2 linked regions of the Bacillus pumilus genome follow. The protein of the gene in region 1 interacts with the protein of each later gene in a pairwise test. Links are inferred from orthologs where the notes say so. Each region holds a gene or a part of one and is shown in the gene's direction. Other genes may lie near its edges.

Evidence for each region.
Region 2: the proteins of secG (region 1) and secA interact in binary tests that used the Escherichia coli proteins (3 or more experiments, as listed by UniProt). The link is inferred for Bacillus pumilus from one-to-one orthologs.

Annotation. Positions count from the first base shown.
Region 1 is NZ_CP047089.1:791,463-794,619, reverse strand. Bases 269-3,090 are described here. They hold secG (preprotein translocase subunit SecG), read left to right. Parts: upstream 269-1,473; coding sequence 1,474-1,707; downstream 1,708-3,090. Other genes in these bases: rnr (ribonuclease R), read left to right, coding at 2,598-3,090; GPS65_RS03930 (alpha/beta hydrolase), read left to right, coding at 1,832-2,578; GPS65_RS03940 (AbrB/MazE/SpoVT family DNA-binding domain-containing protein), read left to right, coding at 997-1,287; GPS65_RS03945 (helix-turn-helix domain-containing protein), read left to right, coding at 737-970; GPS65_RS03950 (helix-turn-helix domain-containing protein), read right to left, coding at 269-583. Outside these bases: GPS65_RS03955 (helix-turn-helix domain-containing protein), read right to left, coding at 1-48; more of GPS65_RS03950, read right to left, coding at 179-268; more of rnr, read left to right, coding at 3,091-3,157. UniProt on the Escherichia coli protein: Subunit of the protein translocation channel SecYEG. Overexpression of some hybrid proteins has been thought to jam the protein secretion apparatus resulting in cell death; while this may be true it also results in FtsH-mediated degradation of SecY.
Region 2 is NZ_CP047089.1:928,004-931,425, reverse strand. What follows is about bases 301-3,387. They hold secA (preprotein translocase subunit SecA), read left to right. Parts: upstream 301-624; coding sequence 625-3,150; downstream 3,151-3,387. Other genes in these bases: hpf (ribosome hibernation-promoting factor, HPF/YfiA family), read left to right, coding at 301-438. Also shown: more of hpf, read left to right, coding at 1-300. UniProt on the Escherichia coli protein: Required for protein export, interacts with the SecYEG preprotein conducting channel.

The DNA of each region.
Region 1 (3,157 bases):
CAGCTTCTTTTCCTCACGTAATGCTCTTAAATATGCACCAAATTTCATCAAGGCAAAACCTCACATGGTTATAGATTAGATATGTCTATTTTACTTGATTTATTGACTATTGGCAACAAGTATACCATGAAAATATTGACATTAGTTAATGGTGAATGTATCTTAGGGATATGCCCCGCTATTTATTCGTCTTTTTTTGGTTAATGAGCGTAAGAAAGTATTCATTCAGCTGGCTGATGTCTTGTGCGGATAGCCTTTCCCATAGGTCTCCGTCAAACATGGGAAGATGTTCTACATCCTTTTGAAGCGCCGTTTGATAGATTTTCAACACGGATTCATATTTTGGTTTCATTTCATGAACTTGTTCCTGTTCAATATGACCGGCAAGCAGCATTAAATCCTCATAAGGCACCTTCAAGGCGTGTGCTAATTTTTTTATGGTTAAAGGCTTCGGCACACCACGCTTTCCATTTTCAATACGAGAAATACCAGCAGCGCTTACACCTGAATACATGGCGAGTTGATTGACAGACATTTTTCTATTTTCTCTTAAAATGCGTAATTGTTCACCAAAGTGATTCATGACATCAAACCTCACATTTCAGTATATGACTTATTTTAGTATGATCATTGACCAAAGGAAATAGTAGAAGGGCAAAAGTGTTGACTTAAGTAAATGAATCTGATTCATGTGAGCACCTACACGTTGTACATATTGATTCCATAGGAGGTTGTAATGATGGTCGAAAAGATTCAGATCAGGCGGACTTTTGTCATGCAGTATATGATCGAAAACGATATGTCTTTAAATCAGCTCGCTGATGAAATTGGCATCTCTCCTGCCACACTTAGCAGGGTATTAAATGGTCACCGGAAACCAGGCCAACTTGTCATTGGCAAAATGATTCATTACTTTGATAAAAAATTTGAAGATCTATTTTACTATGAAAACATTGACAAAAGTCAATAAATGAAATGATCAAGGAGGCAATGTCGTTGAAAAGGACTGGGATGGTCAGACATATTGATTCACTAGGCAGAATTGTTCTGCCTTCAGAAATGCGCAAGGTACTCAATATTAAAGAAGAACAACTGTTAGAAATTTCCATTGAAGATCAAACCATTATGCTGAAAAGATATGATGCAGATAAGAGCTGCCTGTTAACTGGACAAGTGACGAAGTACAACAAAAGCTATGGAAATGGGAAAGTGATGCTGAGTCCTGAAGGAGCTGAACGTTTGTTAGTAGAATTAAAACAGCTATTGAAAGAAGAAGCAACCCGTTAAAAACATGTTTTTAATTGAAAATTGCATATAAAAAATGCTGCATACTACTCTTTGGAATGAAATTGAATCAAAATAACGAATAAAGTCGACAATATAGAGGGAATCTTTATTTTGATGTTTCGTGACATGCACCTTGTTTTCATGTAAAATAAAGTTATGTGTACCAGTTTGTCTGGAGGTGTTTTTATGCACGCATTTGTTATCACATTACTCGTAATTGTCAGTATCGCACTTATCATCGTTGTATTGTTACAATCTAGTAAAAGTGCTGGACTGTCAGGCGCTATTTCAGGTGGAGCCGAGCAGCTTTTCGGTAAGCAAAAAGCGAGAGGTCTTGACTTGATACTTCACCGTTTAACGGTTATTTTGTCAGTGCTTTTCTTCATCTTAACACTTGCATTGGCATATTTAGGCGTGTAAAGCGCGAGTAACAGAAGGTCTGATCTTTTTTCAGACCTTTTTTTATTATCAGCACTCTTTTGTGTTTGTTTCATACATACAAGTGGAAAATATAAACCATATCAGAAGGAAAGGAAGTCACATCATGAAAGTTGTTACACCAAAACCATTTACGTTTAAAGGTGGAGAAAAGGCGGTGCTTCTTCTTCACGGTTTTACTGGGAATACAGCCGATGTTCGAATGCTAGGCCGTTATTTGAACGAAAGAGGCTATACGTGTCATGCACCACAATATAAAGGACACGGTGTGCCACCAGAAGAGCTTGTCCATTTTGGACCGGATGACTGGTGGAAGGATGTACAAGAAGCCTATCAATTCTTGAAAGATGAAGGCTTTGAGGAAATTGCGGTTTGCGGACTATCCCTCGGAGGAGTTTTTTCATTGAAATTAGGTTACACTGTACCTGTAAAGGGAATTGTACCTATGTGTGCACCTATGTACATAAAAAGTGAAGAAGTCATGTACCAGGGTGTACTAGAATATGCCCGTAACTATAAGAAATTCGAGGGTAAGTCAGAGGACCAAATTGAACAGGAAATGGAAGAGTTCAAGAAAACGCCAATGGATACACTTAAGAGCCTTCAAGCACTCATTGCAGATGTTAGAAACAATGTCGACATGATTTATTCACCTACTTTTGTTGTTCAGGCACGTCACGATCATATGATTAATACAGACAGTGCGAATATCATCTATAACGAAGTAGAGACAGATCAAAAGCATTTGACATGGTATGAAGAATCAGGCCATGCGATCACGCTTGATAAAGAGCGCGAGAAGGTTCATCAGGATGTATATGCATTCTTAGAATCACTTGATTGGTCAATTTAAATATATAGGGGGTTAGAGTGTGCAAAAAGAAGAATTTATGGATGAATTACTCGCTTTTATGAAAGATGAAGCGTATAAACCGTTAACCGTTCAAGAGCTGGAAGTGATGATGGAGATTACCAATCCAGATGATTATAAAGAGCTCGTCAAAGCACTTGTAATACTGGAAGATCAAGGACTCATCGTTCGCACGCGCAGCGATCGCTACGGTGTACCAGAAAAAATGAACCTGATAAAAGGAAAGCTGTCTGCTCATGCAAAAGGCTTTGCATTTGTGACACCAGAAGAGTTTGGACAGGATGATATTTTCATTCCGCCAAATGAGCTAGGCACAGCGATGAATGGTGATACGGTTATGGTTCGTGTCAGCCATAAATCAAACGGCACAAAAAAAGAAGGGACGGTCATCCGAATTCTGGAGCGTAATACTCAGACGGTTGTCGGTACCTATACAGAAACGAAAAGCTTTGGCTTTGTCATTCCTGATGATAAAAAAATCACAACCGATATCTTCATCCCGAAATCCGCTAAAAATGGAGCGGTAGAGGGGCATAAAGTGGTTGTGACGCTGACTAGCTA
Region 2 (3,422 bases), 140 kb from region 1 along the record:
TTGAAGTTTTACAATGATCAAGAATCTAAAGTTGAGGTTACCATTCCAATGACTGATCTAGCACTTCGAGCTGAGGTGCATAATGAAGATATGTACAATGCAGTAGACCTAGCAGCCAGTAAATTAGAACGTCAAATTCGAAAGCACAAAACAAAAGTAAACCGTAAATTCCGCGAGCAAGGTGCCAAAAAGCACTTATTTGCTGGAGGAAATGGGACGGCTGATGTAGCTGTTCAGGATGACGAAGAAATTGATGAAACAGAAATCGTCAGACAAAAACGTTTCAATTTAAAACCGATGGATAGCGAAGAGGCCATTCTTCAAATGAACATGTTAGGTCATAGTTTTTTCGTCTTCACTAATGCTGAGACAAATTTGACCAATGTGGTCTATCGCCGAAATGATGGAAAATATGGACTCATTGAGCCAAACGCTTAATCTGATCTAAAAATAACCTAAAAAAAGTAAACCCGTTCCCTCCATGAGGGGCGGGTTTTTTGTTCGAAATCATTGCAAATTCTTTGGAAATGAAGGAAGGTATGGTATGATAAATGCAGGTAAATATGGACCTGTCAATCTTTTGGACATGCCGAAAAATTGCATGAAATAGAGGAGCGTTATTATATGCTTGGAATCTTAAACAAAGTGTTTGATCCTACGAAACGTACGATCAGCAAATATGAAAAAAAAGCAAATGAAATTGAAGCTCTCGCTCAAGATTTCGAGAAATTATCTGACGAGGCTTTACGAAATAAAACGATCGAATTTAAAGAAAAACTTGAAAAAGGACAATCCGTGGATGACCTGTTGGTTGAAGCATTTGCAACGGTTCGCGAGGCTTCACGCCGCGTGACAGGAATGTTCCCATTTAAGGTGCAGCTCATGGGGGGGATCGCGCTTCATGAAGGCAACATCTCTGAGATGAAAACAGGTGAAGGTAAAACGTTGACTTCAACAATGCCTGTTTATTTAAATGCTCTATCTGGAAAAGGCGTCCACATTGTGACAGTCAACGAATATTTGGCAAGCCGTGATGCAGAGGAAATGGGCAAGATTTTTGAATTTCTTGGCTTAACGGTAGGCTTAAACTTAAACAGCTTAGACAAAGATGAAAAAAGAGAAGCGTATGCCGCTGATATTACGTATTCAACAAACAATGAACTTGGCTTTGACTATTTACGAGATAACATGGTGCTTTACAAAGAGCAAATGGTCCAAAGACCGCTTCATTATGCCGTAATCGATGAGGTTGACTCCATCTTAATTGATGAAGCGAGAACACCGCTTATCATTTCTGGACAAGCTGCGAAATCTACAAAGCTTTATGTACAAGCGAATGCGTTTGTTCGTACATTAAAAATAGAAGATGATTTCACATATGATATTAAAACAAAAAGTGTACAGCTGACAGAAAGCGGAATGACGAAGGCGGAAAAAGCTTTCGGCATCGAGAACTTATTTGATGTCAAACATGTCGCACTGAACCATCACATCGCTCAGGCGCTAAAGGCACATGTTGCGATGCAAAAAGATGTGGATTATGTCGTTGAAGAAGGTCAAGTGGTTATTGTTGACTCGTTCACAGGACGTCTCATGAAAGGACGCCGTTATAGTGAAGGTCTGCATCAAGCCATTGAGGCAAAAGAAGGTCTCGAAGTGCAGAACGAAAGTATGACCCTTGCAACGATCACATTCCAGAACTACTTCCGTATGTATGAAAAGCTTTCTGGTATGACCGGTACAGCGAAAACGGAAGAAGAAGAATTCCGTAACATTTACAACATGCAGGTTGTGACAATCCCGACCAACCAACCAGTCGTTCGTGATGACAGACCTGATTTAATTTACCGCACAATGGAAGGTAAATTTAAAGCAGTGGCTGAAGATGTTGCGCAGCGCTATATGACAGGGCAACCAGTTCTTGTCGGAACAGTAGCGGTTGAGACGTCTGAGCTTATTTCTAAGCTGCTTAAAAATAAAGGGATTCCTCATCAAGTGTTAAATGCGAAAAACCATGAGCGTGAGGCACAAATTATTGAAGAGGCTGGTCAAAAGGGTGCCGTCACCATTGCGACCAACATGGCAGGACGTGGTACGGACATCAAGCTTGGCGAAGGCGTCAAAGAACTTGGCGGTCTAGCTGTCATTGGGACAGAGCGTCATGAATCACGTCGTATTGATAACCAGCTTCGTGGACGTTCTGGTCGTCAAGGAGACCCAGGGATTACCCAATTCTATCTCTCCATGGAAGATGAATTAATGCGCCGATTTGGTGCAGAGCGCACGATGGCAATGCTTGACCGCTTTGGTATGGATGACACTACGCCTATCCAAAGTAAAATGGTGTCTAAAGCCGTTGAATCATCTCAAAAACGTGTTGAGGGCAACAACTTTGATTCACGTAAACAGCTTCTGCAATATGACGATGTGCTTCGTCAGCAGCGTGAAGTGATTTACAAGCAGCGCTTTGAAGTTATTGATTCTGATAACTTAAAATCGATTGTGATCAATATGATTCAGTCTTCAATTGAGCGCGCTGTTGGTTCTTATACGCCGAAAGAAGAGCTTCCAGAAGAATGGAAACTAGATGGGCTTGTTGAATTAATCAACACGAACTATTTAGATGAAGGAGCCATTTCGGTTAAGGATATTTACGGTAAAGAAGCAGATGAAATCACCTCCTTCATTATGGATCGTATTAAAGAAAAATACGATGCAAAAGAAGAAACATATGGCGATGAACAAATGCGAGAATTTGAAAAAGTCATCGTTCTTCGTGCGGTGGATTCAAAGTGGATGGATCATATCGATGCAATGGATCAACTGCGTCAAGGGATTCATTTACGTGCGTATGCACAAACAAATCCGCTTCGTGAGTATCAAATGGAAGGATTTGCGATGTTTGAGCATATGGTCGCTTCAATCGAAGATGATGTAGCCAAATATGTCTTGAAATCAGAAATCCAAAACAACTTAGAGCGTGAAGAAGTCGTTCAAGGGCAAACAACAGCTCATCAGCCTCAAGAGGGTGATGAGGAGAAGACAGTGAAAAAGAAGCCGGTACGTAAAGTGGTAGACATTGGTCGAAACTCACCATGTCACTGCGGAAGCGGCAAGAAATATAAAAATTGTCATGGGAAGACAGAATAAGTAATGGAAAGAGGTGAAAACCTCTTTCTATTCATGTCAGCCCCCATACATCTATGAGGTGAAGGATATGGAATTAGTAGAAATCAGACAAGAGCTTGAAAATATGGCTAGCAGGCTAGCTGATTTTAGGGGGTCTCTTTGACCTCGAAACAAAAGAAGCCAAAATTGCAGAACTCGAAGCGACAATGTCAGAGGCTGATTTTTGGAATGATCAGCAAAAGGCACAAGGCGTCATCAATGAAGCCAATGCGCTAAAGGATAATGTGAATGCA